DNA from 3 places in the Paenibacillus sp. NPDC058177 genome. Region 2 is predicted to be linked to each of the others. Evidence: predicted binding sites of a transcription regulator. Region 2 holds the regulator's gene; each other region holds the start of a gene.
What was found. Region 2 encodes LexA, which represses DNA repair genes until DNA is damaged. Its sites were predicted from a motif close to CGAACATATGTTCG; they were not measured.
Positions count from the first base shown of each region.

Region 1: addB (helicase-exonuclease AddAB subunit AddB) is a predicted target of LexA. The motif match lies at 1,391-1,404, and genes of this name have one in related genera.
Region 3: ACFVU8_RS11585 (YolD-like family protein) is a predicted target of LexA. The motif match lies at 5,712-5,725, and genes of this name have one in related genera.

Region 1 covers NZ_JBHVVB010000002.1:476,819-484,188, forward strand. Annotated here, with positions in the region: gene addB (helicase-exonuclease AddAB subunit AddB) at 1-1,304, opposite strand, end outside; gene ACFVU8_RS12215 (helix-turn-helix transcriptional regulator) at 1,646-2,716, opposite strand; gene ACFVU8_RS12220 (class I SAM-dependent rRNA methyltransferase) at 3,407-4,810, opposite strand; gene ACFVU8_RS12225 (Na/Pi cotransporter family protein) at 4,904-5,890, shown strand; gene ACFVU8_RS12230 (translocation/assembly module TamB domain-containing protein) at 6,075-7,370, opposite strand, start outside.
Region 2 covers NZ_JBHVVB010000001.1:743,933-751,302, reverse strand. Annotated here, with positions in the region: gene metH (methionine synthase) at 1-2,320, opposite strand, end outside; gene ACFVU8_RS03550 (FixH family protein) at 2,409-2,837, opposite strand; gene ACFVU8_RS03545 (HAD family hydrolase) at 3,308-4,093, opposite strand; gene ACFVU8_RS03540 (DUF502 domain-containing protein) at 4,136-4,654, opposite strand; gene ACFVU8_RS03535 (DUF896 domain-containing protein) at 4,736-4,909, opposite strand; gene ACFVU8_RS03530 (LysM peptidoglycan-binding domain-containing protein) at 5,020-5,433, opposite strand; gene lexA (transcriptional repressor LexA) at 5,762-6,388, shown strand; gene ACFVU8_RS03520 (L,D-transpeptidase) at 6,552-6,890, shown strand; gene ACFVU8_RS03515 (sporulation protein YjcZ) at 6,970-7,071, opposite strand.
Region 3 covers NZ_JBHVVB010000002.1:336,219-343,588, forward strand. Annotated here, with positions in the region: gene ACFVU8_RS11565 (carbohydrate ABC transporter permease) at 1-296, opposite strand, end outside; gene ACFVU8_RS11570 (sugar ABC transporter substrate-binding protein) at 392-1,645, opposite strand; gene ACFVU8_RS11575 (response regulator) at 1,865-3,418, opposite strand; gene ACFVU8_RS11580 (sensor histidine kinase) at 3,396-5,243, opposite strand; gene ACFVU8_RS11585 (YolD-like family protein) at 5,335-5,670, opposite strand; gene ACFVU8_RS11590 (hypothetical protein) at 5,852-6,448, opposite strand; gene ACFVU8_RS11595 (PH domain-containing protein) at 6,629-7,117, shown strand; gene ACFVU8_RS11600 (glycosyl hydrolase) at 7,214-7,370, opposite strand, start outside.

The DNA of each region.
Region 1 (7,370 bases), on a different contig from region 2:
AGCACATAATTCTCCAGATTGTCCATGTCTTCGTTAGTCAGGCTACCGTCGTCCGGAAGAAGCAGTCCGGTCTTCACACAGCGAAACACATCTTCATAACGCCAGCGACGTCTCACTACATCCAGCGCGGAGCGAATAAATTCTACCAGCGGGTGATGCAGCTCATTCACCTTCTGATCGAGGAAGAAAGGGATCTTGTAATCGTTGAACAGCGGGGACACCAGCGATTCATAATCGCCGATGTTTCGCATGAATACCGCCATTTCACCGTATTTGGCACCCTCATCCCGTGCCAGTCTGAGCATCTCACGCAAGGCCCCCTCCACTTCAGCCCTGTGTGAGACAGCAGCGCCAATGGTAATGGACTGTACGGCATCCTGTTGGCCTTTCCAGCCCAAGCGGCGGTCATACCCCTGCTCCAGATGGCCGAGCACAGGGCTATCTTTGAAGCGGGGCAACACAGGAGGCGACAGTGGCTCGTCCCAAACCTCAAGCCCAAGTTCCTCAGCCATACCGCGGAGCTTGATATACGTTACTGCAGCTGGATGGAACAGGTCGAGCTCATGCAGCCCCCCGCCGGATGGATAGGACTTGTCCAGCGTAAGCGATATTGTCATGCTGGAGGCGTGCAGCATCAGTTCCCGCAGCACCTTGAATTCCTGAGGGGTAAAACCATGAAAGCCGTCCACCCAAATTTCAGCACCACGGACATAGGATGACAAAGGAATCTGCTCGGCCAGTTCAACCAACCGGTCTTCTTCGTCCATATAGAGCTGTGACATCTCCTGCTCCAGATCGCTAAATACGATATATAAATCCTCCAGCTTGCCTGCCAATATGGGGCTGTTACCGATAGAGTCACGCATACTGGACAATTGCTCATTCAGATCATTAGAACCGATACAGCAGCGCTTCAATTCGGTATGCAGCTGACTCAACCGTTCCACAAAGCCCGGACGGTCCGAGGAGGGTCCAAACAGTTTCAGTTCTTCCTTGCGGCGGCTAATGATTTTATAAATAAGCATCTTCTTGCCTTCTTCACTAATCGGAAGACTTGCGCTGCCTCCCGTTTCCTGCCTTACCCGATAGGCCAGCCGCGAAAAGCTCAGGGTCTGGGCGCGGATGCTGCCCTTGGCACCACCCGTAGTGAGCAGGCCCCGTTCGGCCCCGAAGGACCCCTGCTCTGGGACAAGCACAATGATTGGCGCACCAAGCGGCTCCTGCGCTAGCTGAGAGGATATCGACTCCCGTATTTTAGTTGTCTTACCGCTGCCCGAGCGTCCGGTTAAAAAGGTTATCGACATAAATAAAGACTCCTCCCATGGCAAAACAAAAGTGTAACTCACAGTCACTTACTCGTCCCAACATTATACCATATCCCCCTCCATTCGGAACATACGTTTGGATGATCTTCAAATGTTTTACAAGTGTTCTGTGCAGAACATCGCAGCCTGCTTTCTATGTAAAACGCGCAAAAGCCCGCCGCATCTGGTAGATACGGCGAGCTCTTGTAACAACAAACAAATTATAACCCACACCGTGTGCGGCTCCCGGCGCGCGGTGCGGGGCCCAAGGTGGTGGTCAAACCTCTATGCGGAAGCCGCTGGATTCCTGACGGCTCTACTCCTTATGGGATTATTATGAATCAAAAAGGGAGCAATCCGGGTAAATCCTCATTTTGGTCATCGTCAGCTAGCCACCCCGTCCTGTTCGGACCTGCACCTCGGGAACGAATGGCATATTCTCCGGGCCGAACCCCGAATTTTTTGCGGAATGCGGCTGCAAAGTGGCTGGCATTTCCGTATCCTACCCGGTACGCGGCTTCTGTCACGGTCAGGCTGCCTTGCTCCAGCAAATGACGAGCCTGCTGCATCCGCTGTTCAATCACATAAGCATGTACAGTATAGCCGAACATCTCCTTAAATCCTTTTTTGAGCTTGAATTCATTGAGACAAATGCTCCGGGCCAGTGCTGCCAGTGTCGGCGGCTCGGTATAATCCCGCTGCAAAATCTCCCTTGCCTGCTGCAAGCTGGCCATATCGTCTTTGGAGAGGCGGACAGTTTGCGGAATCCGCTCCGCTTCGTACAACGATTCATTGAGGTAGACGGCGAACAGTTCCAGCATTTTCGCTTCCAAATAGAGTTCCCTAACACCTCCACTATAGGGGCATTCCCAAATTTGTGACAGCACAAGCCGGATGGCAGGCGTAATTCTATTTTTGTTGAAAAACACAGCCTCGTTTCCGGTAAAACGGAGTCGTTCATCCTCGGTCAGCCCGCTCGTCATCCGCTTGAACTGCTCCGGGCTCATATCCATGCTGAGAAAACGATAATTGGCATCCCGCAAATACTGGCAATTCTCAGCCCGTACGCCGCCATACAGCAGAGCACTCTGCCCTGTATCAATGCCAAAGTTATCTCCCTTCAGCGAAGTACCCCATTCAATTCCGTGCCCAAGACAGAACACCAGCTCTGTCCGCGGGGAGTTGAACTCTCCGTTAGCCTGTATGTCTCTGTTAAAAGTAAGGCTGAAGTTAGTCATCTGAATATTACCGCGGGTGAGCAGGCTGCGGCAGGCCCCAACTCCAATCTCTTCCGGGGGCTTAATCTCGAAATGACCTCCATCAAGGCGGTAAGTATGACTGAACCCTTCGCAGGCAAGTGTCTTTTTAGCATCTATTCTTTCATGTCCGTATATATTCGCATAATGTTCCATCCCTTAGCCCCACTTCCTCTTGCTTTGGGTTCATTATATACGTAAATGAGAACTATTATCAATTATATAAAACGAACTTAAGATTCTCACTTAAGCCCCGGTCTTCACTACGATGATTGGAATAACGGGAATGACTCCTGTTATTTTCATTAAAACGGCTCCTTTTCTACAAACAACTGGAAAAACTCCTGTTAATCACCTCATTACTAGCTAATTGAGGGATAAACGAGCTTTTTAACGGGAGAAATTCCCTTTATTTATGACAAATACGGTGAAAGGAACTTTTTAACGGTATATTTTCCTGTTATAAAAGTTCCTCTTAAGCTCGAACGCGGGTTACACAAGATACACCAAGTTACGCCCTCGTATACGAAGGATTTCACCCACCCAGGACGTTAGATTTTTAAGTTCAAACTATATTGCTGTTGAAATCTGTCTAAAGCTTATGCTTTCGATGCCAGCTTTCCTACGAAAAGCTTTCAGGCGGGCGCATTCGCTCCTACAGTTCCAACTCTTCCCTTTCGTTCCTTCTAGCTCTTAGCACACTCCTCCGTGTGAAGTCTCCACACATAAAAATAAGAGTGTCGAAAAGTCCGTAGACATTCTCGACACTCTTTTTCTGCCTACAGGGGCAGCTTCCATTTTCAAGTCAAAGGTCCGATTACCCCTCCAACGTACCTAACAGGAGAATTAATTACTCTTGCTCCGCACCTCAAAGATCGCGAATTTCAGGTAATGCCCTTCATCCACACCGAGAATTTGCGGGTGATCCTTGCCAGCGGCACGCCACTCTACCAGTCTGAGCACTTTACCGGCATCTTTGGCTGCTTCCCCGATGGTTTCCAGGAACAGATCCGGCTGCATGTGATAGGAGCAGCTTGCCGTTACCAGATATCCACCCTCGTTCACCAGCTTCATGCCATGCAAGTTAATGTCCTTATATCCACGGCAAGCTCCTGCTACAGCGCTTCTTGTCTTGGCAAAAGCAGGCGGGTCCAGAATTACCACGTCGAAGGTCCGTCCGCCGCCTGCGGTCATCGGCTTGGCTGTATCCGCCTTGGCCGTCTTGGCGCCGGAAGCATCCTGCCCCGCCCCCGCGGTGGCACGTTCGGAGCGTTCCTCCAGCCCCTTCACCTGATTACGCAAGTATTGGAACGCGTCGTCGACCACGAATTCCACCCGGTCGCTGAATCCATTCAGCTCCACGTTAGTCTTGGCGCTTTCAATAGCATGGGCGGACACGTCAAGACAGGTTACCTTCTTGGCGCCGTATTTGCAGGCATGAAGGGTGAAGCTTCCTGTATGCGAAAAACATTCTAATACTGTAGCCCCGTCCCAGTATGGGAAAGTTACTTTCTTGCCGCTTTTGTTAACCGGCAGCACCTGACGAGAGCCATCCTCAGCATCAACTTCCTGCAGCGTGATGCCGCTGCGTTCCCCCCAGCCTGTCATTAGCGGGGCAATGGAGGCCCGGTTCTCGCGCTGGTCGAAGAAGTAGCCCGTTTTCTGGCCTTCCACGATATCTACGATCAGCTTCAGGCCATTCTCGGTAACCGTCACATGACGGGGACATTCCCCGTAAAGAAGCCCGGTTACCTGCTCCAGCCCTTCAAGCTCGCGAACGCTTACGTCGCTGCGCTCATAAATTCCGCGCGGTGCCATCACCTGCACCAGCGCCTCTACAATCTCTGCCCGCCGCTTGTCCATGCCCAGCGTCAGCAGTTGCACGACCAGAACGTCCCCGAACCGGTCCACAATCAGTCCCGGCAGAAAATCGGCTTCGCCATAGACTAACCGGTATGCGTCTGCGCCGGGAAGGAAGCGATTCCGGTGCCGCAGGCAGTTCGTAAACCGCTCCACGAAGAATGCTTTGTCCATCTCTTCCAGATGCTGGTGGGAGACCACCCGAACCCGGATCTGCGAAGCGGGGTTATAGTATCCTGATGCCAGAAACCGGCCCTGATGATTCATAATATCGACCAAGCTGCCAGCTTGTGGCTCTCCTTCCACCGAGGCCACTTCACTGCCGTATACCCATGGATGGCCCTGCTCTAGTCTTTTTTTACGGCTGCGTTCCAAAATTACTGATGCCAATGACTTCAACTCCTTGATCTTATCGTTTTATACATGTCCACTGCGCTACTTTCATATATTGGTGTACAACCCCAGTCAAAGGAGCATGTTGTTATGATCCGTGATCTGTTGTTCCCTGTCATATATGGTCTTGTCATTTTTCTAACCGGTATGAAGCTGATGGAGAAGTCCTTGTCCCGGCTGGCCGGTCCGCTGCTGAAGGCCGGCCTGAATAAAGCAACGGCTACACCGTTAAAAGGCATGATAGCCAGTAGTCTGCTGTCCGCCCTGCTGCAGAGCAGCACCGCCGTCACCGTGCTGACGATCGGTATGGTGAATGCCGGGCTGCTCACCTATGCCCGCACACTGGGCATTATTCTCGGCAGCAACATCGGCACCTCCCTGACTACAGAACTGATCGGACTGCAGATCAGCTCTTATTCTTCGCCACTGTTGGCCGTCTCGCTCAGCCTGTGGGGGGCTGCGGTTATCATGGGCGAGCTGTCGTCCAACCATCCTGCAGCGTCATCACTCCGGCGGTTATCCACGCCGCTCCAATACATTAGCCTGGCTATCACCGGTTTCTCGCTCGTCCTATGGGGCATCAAAGTCATGCAGTCTATTGGCCCAGCACTGCAGGAGAACGGCTTGTATTGGTGGTTCCTGGATCATGCGGCCACAAGCGCCCTGTGGGGCATCGTTGCCGGCGCCTGCCTGACCGCGCTTGTACACAGCAGCGCTGCTGTCATTGGCATGGCCATCGGCGTTGCCACCTCAGGGGCCTTGCCAACTGAGGTGGGGATTGCCATTGTGCTAGGCGCGAATGTCGGCACATGCGTCACAGCCGTGATCGCATCCATCGGCGGTTCCATTGCCGGAACCTTCGTTGCCTGGACGAATGTGGCACTCAACGTAGGCGGTGCACTGCTGTTCCTGCCGCTCATCGGCCCGCTGCAGAGTCTTTCCGCCTGGATTGGCGGGGGCTCTGGCGCACAGATTGCACACGCCCAGACTATTTTCAACATCGTCTGCTCGGCACTTGTTCTGCCACTGTGCTACCTGCAGTTATGGTCCAGGCTGGAGACCCGGTTCCAGTCCTAACAAGCAGTACCATGACATACACTTTACCGGCACTTCTGCTGTCGCTGTACTATTATACTTCAATTGGGCCTTTTCATCTAATACAAAGAAGAAAAATGCATGTTACCAAAAAAGAACTGCAAAGGCCCGATATAGGCTTGCAGTTCTTTCCGTCTTCTAACTATTTTTTAGCATAATGCTGCAATTACTTAACTGTTACAGAGACCGTTACAGTCTTACCGTCGAATTTACCTTTAAAGGATGTCGATCCCTTCGCCACCCCTGTAATACTGCCAATTGACCATTTGGCTACCGATGGCTTCGAGTTGGTCCAAGCTACAAGACCTGTCACATCAACTGTTTTACCAGTATCATACAGAGCTGTAACCACTACCGTCTGCTTGGCACCCGGGGCCAGTTGGAGACGTGTTTCATTCACTGTCAGTTTGGTCAGCTTAGGAATCACGTTGACTTTCAGACTGATATCAATTCCTTGATAGGAGCCTTTCAGTGTAGTCGTGCCTTCAGCGATCGCTTTTACGGAAGAGCCAGTCACCGTAGCCGCTGCAGGATTGCTGGATTCCCATTTGATGCTGCTGGACAGGTTACCTGTTTTTCCGTTGGAATAATAAGCCGTTACTTTAACCGTCTTGCTATTCTTGATGTTCAAATCCAGTGAAGCCGGCTCAACCACAATCTTGGTAATCTTCTGCTCAATAGTTACCGGGATTGTGATAGTCTTGTTGGCATACGTCCCTTTCAGGTTCGCACTGCCTTTAGTGAGTCCTTTAATGGTTTGACCGCTTGCGCTTGTCTTGAGTACGGCATTCGTGCCAGAAATCTCCCACTTGATCTTATCCGAGGTCTCACGCTCGTCGCCGTTCTCCATAACCGCTCTTACCGAAGGCATAGGCTTCTCTTCACCGGTAACCACCACAAGGTTGTCCTCAGGTCCGATCAGTACCAGCACTTTATCCTGAACCGTAAGCTTCAATTCCACGCTCTTGTTGCGGATATCTGCTTTGGAAGCGGTGACGCCGCCCTCTTTGATTTTACCGGTCAGAGTGACAGTCCCTGCAGATTTACCTTCAATCTTACCGTCCTTAATCAGAGCGATTTCTGCATTACCGGAAGTCCATTCCACCTCTTGGCTCAGATCAATCTTGGAGCCGTCGAGTTTGGTTCCGTCTACTTTTGGCAGACCCAGCGTGTCTCCCTTGAACAACTCTTGCTCTGTCTTCTCGATAGACAATGCAGTAATCGTTGGCAGCACTTTTACCTTAATATCTCTGCTAACGCCTCTATACTCCGCTTTGATGGTAGAGTCCCCCACACCCTTAGCCGTAATGTCCGCAGCGTCTGCTTCGGGTTTGGCTGTAGCTACCAGTTGATCACTGGATGTCCAGGTAGCGTTCAGGGATACATTCAGCGTAGAGTTAGCTGCATCTCTTACCTCAGCCTTTACATCCAGCACTTCGCCCATGAACAGCGTCTGATCCTT
Region 2 (7,370 bases):
GGCCGATAGCGTCTGCTTTTTCACGCCGGAACGCCTCAATGATGTTTTCCGGTGGTACTTTTATACCCAAATTGACGATCTGGTAACCATTGTTGGACAGGATGATCTCCACCAGGTTTTTGCCAATGTCATGCACATCCCCTTTGACGGTGGCCAGCATGATCTTTCCTTTTACCGCAGTCTCGTCCTTCTCCATAAACTGCTCCAGATGTCTAACCGAAGCCTTCATGACTTCCGCGCTTTGCAGCACCTCAGCCACGATTAGTTCATTGTTGTTAAACAATCTTCCGACCTCAGACATTCCGGCCATTAGAGGGCCGTTAATAATCTCCAGCGGCGACGCTTTAGTCAGCGCCTCGTTCAGATCGGGAATCAGACCTTCCTTCGTTCCTTCAACCACATAAGAAGCCAGACGCTCGTCCAACGAGAGATTGGAGATCTTCTCCTTTTTCTCGACTTTCTTGCCACGGAAGGCAGCGACAAAAGCAGACAGCGTATCATCGTTAGTATTGTAGATCAGTTGCTCAGCCAAGATCCGCTCAGCTTCGGGAATGGAAGCATAACGCTCCACCTTCTCGGTATTCACAATAGCGTAGTCGAGTCCAGCCTTAGTGCATTCATACAGGAACACAGAGTTCAACACCTCACGCCCTGCTTCAGGCAGACCAAATGAAACGTTACTGATCCCGAGGATCGTATGAACAGAAGGCAAGGCTTCTTTGATCATGCGAATCCCGTCAATCGTCTCCTTCGCGGAACCGATGTACTGCTCATCCCCTGTCCCAACCGGGAAGACCAGCGTATCAAAAATTATATCTTCCGATGACAGACCATACTTGTTCACGAGCAGATCATGGGAACGTTTCGCTACCGCCAGCTTGTCGACCGCCTTGATCGCCTGCCCACTCTCATCAATTGTTCCGACAACAATAGCAGCACCATATTTATGAATCAACGGTGTAACATGCTCGAATTTTTCTTCACCATCTTCAAGGTTAATGGAGTTAATGATCGCTTTACCCTGGCAATACTGCAAGGCAAGGTCAATAACCTTCGGGTCTGTGGTGTCAATCATCAGCGGAACTTTAACCTTCTTGACCACAAGCTCCAAGAATTCCTTGATATCTTCGCTCTCGTCACGGTCAGGGTCCTGTACGCAGACGTCAACTACCTGTGCACCACTCTTGACCTGAGCCCGGGCAATTTCAGAAGCTTCCTCATACTTCCCTTCCACGATCAGACGTTTGAACTTCCGCGAGCCCAGTACATTCGTACGCTCTCCAACCATGTAAGGACGGTTACCATCCTCGACATAGACTGGATCAATCCCCGACAAAGCGGGCGGATGAGTGCCGTTCAGCTCACGGGGCGGGAATTTCGACAATTCCTCAACCATAGCCCGGATATGTTCCGGTGTCGTTCCGCAGCAACCGCCCGCGATATTCAGCCAGCCCTTTTCGGCAAAAGCACCAATCTTGCGGGCAAGCGAATCCGGCGATTCATGATAATGCCCGTTCTCGTCCGGCAGACCCGCATTGGGGTAACAACTGATGGCAGATGATGAAATATCCGACAGCGTCCGGATGTGATCGCGCATGAACTCTGGTCCGGTCGCACAGTTGAGGCCAACAGAGATCGGTTTTAAATGCTCCAGTGAAATATAAAAGGCTTCGATATTCTGCCCAGCGAGCGTTGTGCCCATCGGCTCAATCGTACCCGAAATCATAACAGGTAGTGTAATACCGGTTTTCTCAAAAGCATTACGGATGCCGATACTGCCCGCTTTAACATTCAGGGTATCCTGTGAGGTCTCTAGCAGCAGCACATCGACTTCACCATCGATCAAGGCAACTGCCTGTTCCTCATAACTGTCCACCAGTTCCGCAAACGTGACACCGCCGGTTACCGACAAAGTCTTCGTTGTAGGACCCATAGCACCAACTACATAACGCGGGTGATCTGGAGTCTCATACTTTTCGACAGCATTGCGCGCCAGTTTGGCGGCTGCCAGGTTAATCTCACGTGCCCGCTGCGGAATATCATACTCCGCAAGAACGACTGATGTAGCTCCAAATGTATTGGTTTCGATGAGATCAGCACCTGCTTCCAGGTACTGCTCATGGATCGTCTGAATAACTTCTGGCCTTGTAAGCACCAACATTTCATTACAACCGTCCAGTTCTTCTCCACCAAAATCTTCTCCAGTAAGCGGGACCTGCTGGATCATGGTCCCCATTGCGCCATCAAGAATCAAAATGCGTTGCTGTAAGCTCTCTGCAAGTGTATATTTAGCCACGTTCCTATCCCCCCAGTAAAACATTAGAGTAAGTTTAGCAGAATAAAGGGAATTCGGAAAGTCTTCCTTCCGTCTCTGCCGATTCATCGCTGTTCAAGTCATGCTATCGTAATTATGGCAATGGCTTAACGGAAAGCTCCTTGCTTGGCATGGAATGCTGTGTCCGTGCGGTTACATGAGAGGTCACATTGTAAAGCCCTTCCTCGGCAAAGGTTCCTTCTGCGGTGTACTTCCCGTCTCCTGCCGAAGAGCCTTTTAGTTCCATTTTTTCAGTCTTACCCTCTTTGTTGACGATTTCAAAAAGCACTTCCCTGGCATCATCCACAGGTTTACCTTCCTTGGTTACCGTAGCTTCGAATGTAACCGGACTGCTCACTGTAACTTCAGCCGGACTCCAGTCCAGTTCTACTTTGATCGGCTCCATAGACATATCTACAGAATGACCGGCATGCCCTCCCCCACCTGTTCCGGAGGCGCAGCCTGCCAGTAGCAATGTGAATACAATACCTAATAATGAGACCGTTTTCCTCGGGTTCAACATCTGAAGCCCTCCTGATATAATGGTTATCTTATTACTAGAGTTGCTATGTAAGATGAGTTTAAGATACGAACGTAAGGCTCGGCGTCACTCCGGTGAAGTTTGGACTTTCGGTCACTGTTGTCCCCAGAATTCTTTCATTTGTACCGCTTATGGCGGTTGGAATCCGGTGACAGTTTATGCTTTCGATGCTAGCTTTCCTTCGGAAAGCTTTCAGACGAACGCCATCGCTCCTACAGTTCCAATCTTCCCTTCCGTTCCTACTCGCTTTTTGTTAATCTCTTTTATTCATCTTTTATAGCATCAAACATTGCTGCATGGAGCCCTCGGTGTAATAATTCTCTTTCTATTATACACATTATTTACATTTTTTCAGGAAGGAAAGACTGCTTCATTAACATACTAGTAATAGAAAAAGCCGCCCCATCCGTAGAAAATCTACTTCAGGAGGCGGCTCTATACAAAAAAGTTCCTTACAGAGTTTGTACCAGCGGAAGCAGCTCCGCTAGATGTCCGATTTCATAGTCCGGCGTAATCGCCGGATCTTTGTCCTTACCGGTACGGTTAATCCAGACGGTCGTAAGTCCTGTACTCAAGCCGCCGAGAATATCGGTAGTCAGCTTGTCACCGACCATGATGCCCTGCTCCGGCGCAATGTCCAGCAAGCCAAGGGCATGCTCGAAAATCGAAGTATCCGGTTTGCCTTTGCCAAAACTGCCAGAGATCACAATATGATCAAAATAAGGAATCAGTTCCGGCACCCCGTCCAGTTTCTCTTGCTGAAGGGCAGGACAACCGTTGGTTAGCAACAACAGCTTCACTTTTCCGCGTAGCTGATCCAATACCTGCAAGGTCTCTTCGTACATATAAGGACGGCTGCGGCGTTCAGATGCAAACTTGGCCGCGAGCGTCTCAGCAAGGACTTCGTCATCTACACCAAGCGATGCAAGCCCCCGGCGCCAAGACTCTTTGCGGTAGATCGGTGCCAGCTGTTCCAACTGACGGAATTCAGGCTGCTCACCAGCACTGAAGTTGGCCCAAAGCGCTTCAAACGGGTTAATCCCAATCATTTTGGTAAACGGAAAAGTCTCATAGGATTCATACAAACCTCTGGCTTCTCTACGTACAGCAGCTTCCAACTCATGGGGATCCACAGCGTCTCCTGCACCCTCACAAGCGGAAAGGAACGATTCCTCAACACTGCGTTCATCCCAAAGCAGCGTATCGTCCAAATCAAACAGTACAGCGGTAATCGGCATTTAAGTAACTCCCTCTCCCTGAAGTGAACTGCTCTCTATTGTTTACAATTGCTCTACCGGAATGTTGTTGACCTTACCGAATTCTTGCAGTCGTTCGCCCATCGCAGCCGTGTCATAACGGTTAATCAGCTTGGAGAACATCCAAGTGGTACGTTTGCCTTTATACTTAATCGTGACAGCACTACGCGAGACTGTGATTTTCTCAATATCGGTAGCAGGCAGCCAACGTTCGCGGTTGAATTTGATAGTGGATAATCTGTTCCGCTCTACCTTCAGGAAAGGACGACGGAAATACAGCATAACTGCCAGCAGCAAGTACAACCCAACGCCTAGCCAGTGCATGAAGACGCTACCTCCACTTTGATCCAGAGTGCCGATGATCCAATACAGCACACCTAGCGCAACGAGAGCAACGGGCAATACGATATTGCGACCCTTGAATACATCGCTGGTCTTTGTAGTGGAGTTCGCGGAATGAATAGCATCCTTCCCCTGTTTCTTTCTTTGCTTATTGAGTTGCTGTGAATTGCGTTGAACCATTCTTTCCCAAGAACGGGCCATGTCATTTCCCCCTAGTCATCCTGAAATATCTATGAAAAGAAACAGAGGGTTCATACGAAGCCTCTGCTCCTTGTTCAGCGCTTATTTATCTACGAATTCAATGGTATCCAGTTGGGACCGAAAATTACGGCGGATGTTACCCAGGTAAATTTCACGGAGCTTAGCGCGTTCAGCCGTTTCCTCTTCATTCAGGCCTTCGCTCTTCTGCTTGCGTGCCAGTTCATTAATTCGTGCAACCAATACATCTATATCCAAAGATTTCGCCTCCCTAATAAATTCATTCTAACTTTGCCATGAGAAAAAGAGCTTGTCAAGGTTTACCCCCTGCAAGCTCTCTGATGTTCCTATCTATGATCATGAAGTTCTTAAAATAACGGCACTGTTATAATATCTCCTGCTCGAATATGACTGTCGGTCAATTGGCTCGATCGTTTAATTCCTTCTATATATACGGCTGTCTTCATCTTGGCCGGTTTATTCTTGAGAGCAATGCTCCAGAGTGTGTCTCCAGGTGCAACAACAATCTTCTTCTCTTGCTTCGCAAGATTGACGGGACCAGCAAACACATTACCTACTACAGTAAATCCTGCAACAATCAGCAGCAAAAAAAGAGCTATCTTATAGAAGTTAAATGTTCTAGACAACGGACTTAATCCTTTCGACAGCACCTTGGTGATTTCTTGAATTCTATTTATTATTCCGGAACCTAAAGTTTGTCCTGCAGAGTTAACTTCTGTACCCTCGTCATAGATGCTATGGTATGTACTGTACTTTAACATGATTCATCATCCTCCAAACACTTGTTCTTACTTTCAAAAACAATATAACACGAACATGTGTTTTGATCAATACTATTTTCGAACAATTGTTCCCCTCTTATTAAATTGCCTTTTTGGTTGCAAAAAATGATCCTGATGTGCTTATTTCCCTTGCCGATCTTGCTCATTTCCTCAACGTACTAGTCAATTATTGAATATACCATTCTCCCTACTGTTCTCATCCTTGTTCGCTTCTCTTAAACTATTGATAACGTTAGAACTTATGTTTGTGCGAACGACAGTTCTATGTTATAATTTTCCCAAACATTACTATATGGGGTTGATTCTGATGTCAAAGATTTCGAGTCGCCAGCTGGCGATCCTGGAATTTATACGTAACGAAGTCCGCAGCAAGGGTTATCCTCCTTCCGTACGGGAAATCGGGGAAGCTGTAGGCCTCGCCTCCAGTTCCACGGTGCACGGTCATCTGGACCGTCTTGAGAAGAAAGGCCTGATCCGCAGGGATCCGACAAAGCCGCGTGCCATTGAACTGCTTGGCCAGGAAGACTCGGAGAATGTCCATCAATTTGCCCAGACGATTACTCGTGTTCCTGTTGTAGGTAAGGTTACCGCCGGGGTGCCTATCACCGCAACGGAGAACATCGAGGACTATTTCCCGCTCCCAACGCATTACGTTGGTGACAACAAAGTGTTCATGCTCTCTGTTCTTGGTGACAGTATGATCGATGCTGGTATTATGAACGGCGATTATGTCATTGTGCGCCAGCAGCAAACCGCAGATAACGGTGATATTGTTGTCGCTATGACTGAAGACGATGAAGCTACCGTCAAGACCTTTTATAAGGAACGCGATCATATTCGTCTCCAGCCAGAGAATCCGTCCTATGAGCCACTGCGCCTGAATCGGGTAAGCATTCTGGGCAAGGTCATCGGATTGTTCCGGGATGTCCACTAACTCATCAATAATGACTCTATTTAGAAGACTGTTCCGTTACGCGGAGCAGTCTTTTGTTTATTCATACTCTCACCCTTTGATAACCTTCTTATTTTCAACAACTCTTCGCATTAACGGCACCCCTACTCCGCACATATCCTGATATCAAAGGAGTGCTGATCCTATGCCCAATTACCGAATTATCGTCGATTTGACACAACGGATGCTTTATTTGCTGGACAACGATTCTGTCGTCAGAGGTTTCCCTGTTGGAATCGGAACCATGCTGACCACAACACCAGAGGGAGATTATACGATCATTAACAAACAGCCCAATCCCGGGGGCCCATTCGGGGTATTCTGGATGGGACTTTCCAAGCCGCATTATGGCATTCACGGGACGAACGATCCTTCTTCCATCGGACATCAGGTCTCGCATGGGTGTATTCGAATGTTTAATCAAGATGTGCTGACACTTGCTGCGCTGGTTCCAATTGGAACTCGGGTGACTATACGGCGTTAAGCTCCCAGTGTCAGCAGATTTGAAATGCAAAAAGCCGTCAGACATTGTCTGACGGCTTGAACATGGAGACGTAATCAAATTAAAGCCAGAAAGATTTAGTGATGATAACCAACAAGATGAAAAGAACCAAGATTGCAGCAGTAGATGTGCCCAAACCGTATCCTCCAGCATATTGACCCATGAGTAATTCCTCCTTTTTTTTATGAAGACACCAGGTTTTGCAGTAACAAAAGATCCGCCCTTGAGATAAGATGATTTTTCTTCCCGGCTAACTTATTGTCAGATTAGTTCAGTTTTCTCTTCATTAAATCCAGCAAATACTCAAGATGATCACAAGCAGAATGTAAAGCACCAAAATCGTTCCTGTAGATGTCCAAGGACTTACTACCGGTCCACAATGTTCTGCACCCATGTGAATTCCTCCTTCAGATTAATGACTACAGAACAGAATATGTAACAATATCCTACGAAGTATGGGCA
Region 3 (7,370 bases), on a different contig from region 2:
TTGAACCCCGCTGTAACAAGCAAAGCAAAAAATAATCCCAGCAAATTAACGCTAATTAGTGCAAATATAGTGAATTTTATAGTATTCCATGCAGATGCAATGAAACGCTTATCCTGCAAAAATGCTGAATAATTATCCAAACCAACAAATACTTTAGGGGTACTTGAAATACCATCCCAGCTAATAAAGGAATAGTAAATTCCGATCAAAAACGGAACAACAACAACAATAAGAAAAATCAAAAATAATGGCATCGTGAATATACAGTACCATATATTTTTATTTTTATTTGACATAGGTAACATCCTTTCATGAAGCTCAACTTAGAAGAGAAGTGGAAAGCCTAACATCCCTTATAAGGGTTAGGCCTTCAACATTGGATGTCTTTGTATTACTTAGCAGCTTTTACCCAAACATCTCGAAGTTTATCAAGGAATTGTTCTGGTGTAATTGAAGAATCAAGGAAGAATTCAGATGCTAGCGGTGCAAGATCATTAATAATAATTCCTTGTGGGAAGTAATTCAAAGCCCGAGGAATCGTATTTCCCGCTTGTGTTGCTTCATAAACTTGCTGTGATAATGGATCTAACCCAGTTGGTTCGATCGTTGTAACCGCTGGAATAAAACCAAAATCATTAAGAATTGTATTTTTACCAGTTTCGCTAGTATACAACCACTCTAAGAATACATTAGCTGCTGTAATTTGCTCTTGAGATGCTTTATTATTAATAACCCAACCAGATGGAATACCGACTTCCAATTTATCGTTTCCAACGATCGGAAGTGGAGCCATCCCAATATTGATATCATCATATTCAGCAAGCATACTGTAACTCCAGTTACCTTGGTGTACAATTGCCGCTTTACCTGTTGCCAAATCACCCATTTGTTTATCATACGTTACTTCAACTGGATTAGCAGAATTAGCACGAATAGCTTCCATCACTTTAGCGAATTCCTGGAATTCCGGAATTGTTTTCAAATCCACTTCACCTTTGTTTACTTTCTTAATGAAGGCCACAGGATCTTTCTGCAATGCGAATGGTGTATTAATAATATGACCAATTAAGAAATACGCTGTTTGAGACAGCTCCAAACCATTAATACCATCAGCTTTGAATTTTTCAAGTGCTTGTATCAATGACTTTGTGTCTTTTACAGTAGACGGATCATATAACTCTTTATTGTATACAAGTCCAAATCCCTCGATCCCAATTGGAACACCTACAACCTTACCTTCTATTTCTAAAGCCATGTTTGGAACGATGTACTTAGCATAAGACTCATTCGTCATATCATAGAAATATGATGCAAATTTTTCTGCTTCAACACCTTGTTGCACTGAAAAAATTGTCGGACCTTCATTAGCAGCTAACTTTGTTTGTAGCTGTGTAATGTAGGAATCACCTGCGGAACCCCATATCTCAACTTCATTTCCTGTTTCTTCTTTGTACTTAGAAGCCAAGTTCTCAAGTGCTCCGGCAATTTCAACTTTACTTTGAAACAATGTAATTTTAGCAAGCTTCTTAGCTTTATTTCCGCTATTACCTGTTCCTTCATTTGGATTAACGCCTGTATTATTGCCACATGCTGAAAAAATGAAAAGCATAGCAGTAAGTAGCACAAGACCCCAACTTCTCTTCATTATTGCAACCCCCTCTTACAATTTTGAATTTAATTTATAGGTGTATTATATCTATAATCATTTGCCCTCTGACAGGCGTGATATTCACCTAAATGAGTAAATTTTGAATCTGAAGTTCTTATACATATATCGAAAAACAAAAAAACACATTCAATTCCAAAAACTCCCACTATTAACTCAAGCAGAAGTATTTTAGATTTTTATTGAATGTGTTGTATGTTACATTTTGTATTTCTTTCGGTAACCGCTAGGTGCTATACCAGTATATTTTTTAAATACTTTACCGAAATAATTTAACTCTTCAAAGCCACTTTCGCTCGCAACCTCTTGAATTGATAACTCAGTATGATCAAGCAATGAGCACGCTCTTTCCATCCTTATCTGAGTCAGATAATTCATAATCGTTGTGCCATACTCTTCTTTAAACTTTTTTGCCAAATATTGCGGAGAAAAATGAAAAATTTCTGCCAAGCCCGCTAACGTAATCTCTTCCTTCATATGATCATTGATATAATTTTTTACTGAAGCGATAGACTGAAGATTACTTATTTCCAGCCTACTATAGTTGATTGATTCTAACATATCACTAAAAATTTGTTTAAGTTTTGAGGACCATTCCTCCAACTGTGATAACCAAAGCGGCATCGTCTCATGAAAGCTATCATTGTTCAATTGTATATAAATTCTTACGAGCAATAGGTTGATTTCTATGGTATAGTGCTGAAGCTCTCTTAAGCTTACAGCCTCATATGAAGCCAACTCCATTTCGAAAGAATCGACCAACTTATAAAGATAGTGTTTATTTTTCACAAGAACTGCTTCTAAAATAACACGCTCCTTATCTATGAAAAAGTGCATGGCTGTTGACTTTCGTCCACTCTTCATATGACCAAAAACATAACTATTAAGAATCATCGATTTTTCCTCAGACAATGCTAATTGAAATCTACTAGCTGTCAAACTCATTTTATAGAAACCAGAAAATGTTGATAGCCGCAAAGTTCTTTTCCAAGCATCCTGTAATTTGTGAATAGTATCCTCTATATCAGTAAGTAAATAATCTGAACTTATAAACACGATGATAAACTCTTCATATTGAAGCATATACCAGCTACCAAGTGATTCAACCAGCTCTTTAACAATATTTTTCACCGAATAATTAAACAACTGCTCGTCTCGATTATAATATTGCTTTACAACTGCATCTTTATTTCTAGGCAAAAAAGTAACAGCATAAAAATGATCAGGGTTGATGCCAAGAGTAGTAAGAAAAGTATCAAGCTCTTCTTTAGAAACCTGTTCCTCCTCAATTAAGCGAGAAAAACGTTGCTCCATAACGAGATGATTCACTTCATTTAATCGAAAATTAGTGCTAAGTTCTTTTAGCCAAACTTTCTGCTCTTGTTGTATTTGACCGCAAGCTTTTTGAATCGCTTTGTCCAGCTCACTAATTTTAAATGGTTTAAGCAAGTAATCTACACCGTTTGCAAGCAGAGTCGCCCTAGTGTAACGGAACTGTTGATAGCCGCTTAGCACAATAACTTTGCAAGTCCATCCTTCCTCCCGAAGCTTCTCTAAAAATTGCGAGCCATCCATAATATGCATGCTCATATCGCAAATTATCAACTCTGGATGATGCTGTCGTACAAGTTCCAATGCCTCTAACCCATTTTCTGCCATGAATATCTTATTGATGTTATAATGTCGCCAATCTATCGATAGCTCAACACCTTCACGTACATGCTCTTCATCATCTACGATCAATAACTTCATCTTCCTGTATCCCCCTTGATGATTCAACCGGCAACGACAATGCTACTATTGTTTTTTTAAAGGGGCTGCTAGAAATCGACCAATTAAATTCGTTGCCATAATAGAGCATCAATCGCTTCAATACATTGGACAAGCCAATTCCCCGTCTCTCCGATACAATAACCTGCTCATTATATCCAACCTTGATTTGTTCAATTTGCTGATCTGTAAAGCCTTTTCCGTTATCGATTACCTTGATTAACAGTGAACACTTAGTAAGGACAACGCTTACAATAATATGAATTTGACCATTTCCCCGTTCTAAACCATGTATAATACTATTTTCAACAAGCGGCTGTAAAGTCATTTTAGGTATAGGAATGTATCTGGCCTCATCTGGACAGTCTAACTCAAATTGAAGCTTTTGCTTATATCGGCCTTGCTGAAGTACCATGTAATGCTGTAAATGTTCGATTTCTTCTTCTAGCGAAACATCCTCATTCTCAATGTCCATGGAATAACGAAACAAAGCTGCAAATTCAGCAAGTCGATCACTGACGTCGTACGCTTTAGATTTAATTGCTAACGTTCCAATCGATTGCAGTGTGTTATAGAAAAAATGAGGATTAATTTGAGCTTGCAGCATTTTCAAACGAGCTTGTGATAACTCAAGCTGATGACGATATTGCTTATTCCACAGCTCATCTAGCTCACCAGCCATTTCATGCAATCTAATTTCCAACAAATCTAACTCATCCGGTGTTGTTGGTACAGGCATACGCTGTAATTGAAAGTTACCCATCTGCAACTTCTTAATGTGCCGCAGTATAATTTTAATCCTACGCAACATGTAATAAGAGATGAATGCCGCCAAAATTGAAACAAAAATAATTGAAATGACTTGAATGGATACAGTTTTACCAAGTGCAGAAGTACGTGCCTGATTAATAAATGAAAGAGGTATAAACCTAACTATTGTCATGATTGCGCCATTCTCATTTGTCTTACTCAAATAGACATAACTGCCTTCAGGAGTTTGAAGTTCCCCTTTATCTGTAAGTAGTTGCGATGTATGAAGCCTCTGATTAAGTTCTGCCTGCCATGCTTCTCCAGTTTTTTGTATTGTCTCCGGATACGTTGTTTGGGAAAGTGCCGGCTCAGTCGAATCCCTCTCATCTGCAGTTGTATAGAGCAATTCCAGATTATTACCGATAAATAAGTATACAGGGCCTTGCTCACTTGTCGTTAAGGATGTTAGCATCTTACGGATTTGTAGGGGTTTAATATCAAAGGTAGTAAAGCCGATTACTTCTCTAGTAAAAACATCTATGAATGGCTTATTGACACGTAATCTGGGTTCTCTATTATTATGTGTAACTTGAAAGGGCTGCTTAAGCTCTGTATGCGCATAAGACATCTCACGGTTTTTAAAATCAGGAATTGTAACTATGGAATTATAATGATCTCGAATATTGAACTGCTTGTTTGTTAGTGCGCTTTTGTAAGAAACTGCACCTATCTCGCTGTAATTCGCATATATTTTCTCAAGCCTCTGCGCAATATAGACACTCTCAGCAGGGGTTTGCGGGTCTTTTTCTGACAATAATCTAACAAGCTCAGGATCAGAAAAGTATGTTAGGCCAAGTAGTGACAAATCATGAAAATAAGACTGCAATTCTGACATCGTAATTGACATCGAATTCTGATTAAGCTCAACTAACTGGCGTTTAATTGCTTTGCCCGTGATCTGATACGACAAATAGTTAGAAATAATGAAAGGAACAGTTGTCGCTACGATTAAGCTGATAATAATTTTAGATATAATGCTCCCTTTGATAAATTTCATCTAGTCATCCTCCACTCACTCCCCATTGCCAGTACATTGTAGCACAGCAATAGAGGAGTTTGTAAGCTGATTAAGAACGACAGTAGTGATGTTAAACGATATAGGCTTCCACAATCTGGTCTACACGAATCCACTTCCATTCCTCCGCCCACTGCAGCTTAATCTCCCGCGAGTGGGTGTGAATGGAGGTCACAAAGCCGCTCACCGCCTCATTCTCGAACGGATCGAACAGAATCACCGTGACGCACACATGACTTCGCAGTGACAGCGCCAGGGTGCTCTCAATCTCCTCCTGCTTCTGCTCATCCAGTACCGGCTGGATGCGGCGCAGCGTCTCCCGTTCATCGCTGATAATCCGGTTCTTGTGCTCCGGCAGCATCATCCGGCTGCTCTCCCATAATCCGTTACCTTCCAGCTTCTTACCCATTGCCTGGCCTCCTTCGGTTCAATTAATAATTCCACATAACACGAACGTATGTTTGTATTATATCCATAGTCAAGTCCTTTAATCAATATGAAAAAAATGACAATCCGCACGCAAAAAAGCGCCCACAGCTGTGCTGTGCAGCGCCTTTTATCGTCATCCCCAGGCATAGGGGCAGGGTATCTTATGGTTTAACATTTTCCAAATCTGTTCCGGTTACCACCTTGGAATCAGCGGCTGCCTTCGGGTCAGCATCCTTGTCCGGCTCCAAAAGTCCAGTAGCCACTCTGGCTTCGTTGAGCTTAGAGATTCCGTACAGCATCGCGAGATCTGCATTCTGATTAAGCTCGTTGAATTCGTCGGCGGACACATCAGCAGAATCGGCACCTTTTGAAGCTTTTTCTTTTAAAGAATAGGCACTTTGAAAAGCAATCTGAGCCTCATCCAGCAGCTTCTTAACTTTCTCCGGCAGACGGTCGGAGATTTCAACCTTTTTCGCCTGAGATGAGATATCAGTAGCCGTATCCTTGAACTGAGCAATGGCTTTCTCCATTTCTTTGGATGTAGCTGTCCCAGCCGAGTACGCGGCGATCGTCTTGTTGAATTGCTCCCGCGACGATTTTCCTAATTGTTCAATTTTGGACATTTCATTGTAATAATTTTGCACAGATTCCTGCACTTCTTCCTCCGACAGCGCCGCGGTTGAAGCAGAATCATTATAGCTGCAGGCTGAGAGCGTTAGAACCAGCCCAATCAACCCTATTAGCCAAGCTCGTTTCATCGTTTACATTCCCCCCACATAACAGAATAATGTCGGTTATTGTAAAGTGCAAATGAAATTAATGTAAATCGGGGGAAAATGCAAAAAAAATACATCATAGCTATGTGTGCAACCAATGACCGGATAAGGCAGTATAATAATAAATATAACAAATGTTTATGGGGAGAGGAGGTTCATTCGATGCCTTATTGTACAGCCTGTGGAACAGAATATAAGCAGGCCGCTAAATTTTGCGGAGAATGTGGGACCGCGCTGAACGGAGGAGCTTCACCGACAGCCGAGCGCACGCTGCGAGACCTGACGCCTGCTCAGGAAATCAAGCTATGGGAAGGAAAGCCGGCGGGCATATCCGACCGACTGAAGGGTCTTGTGGGCCTTAATACGACTACTTATACGATTACAAGCCAGAGAATTATAGTAAAGACAGGCCTGATCGGTAAAAATGTCGAAGAGATTGAACTGCTCCGAATTCGTGACCTGGGAGTATCCCAATCCATTCTGGATCGCATGCTCGGTATCGGGACACTGACAATCTTTTCCGATGATGCTTCATCGCCCGAGCTGTGGTTCCGCAAGATCCATGGTGCCCATACTGTCAAGGATGCGCTGCGCAAAGCAGTACGTGATGAAAAGACTGTTAATAACATTAGCTATCGCGAACAGATTTGACCTTATACGCCTTTGTTGCAGATCAAACAGCCCCGGATCATTTCCGGGGCTGTTACCTCGTTGACTTCTATATAGAGAATTCCACATAGCCCTGCGTTAAGGAAGAAAGAATGCCGCCGCCGGGATGACCTCCTTGACCTGACTGGGACTCTCCCACATCAGCACGGCCCGCGCATCACCCTGATTCTCATAGAACTCCACTTTGATGTCATGCAGCTTGCCAGCGATCAGATTAACAATACCTTTTCGCTCC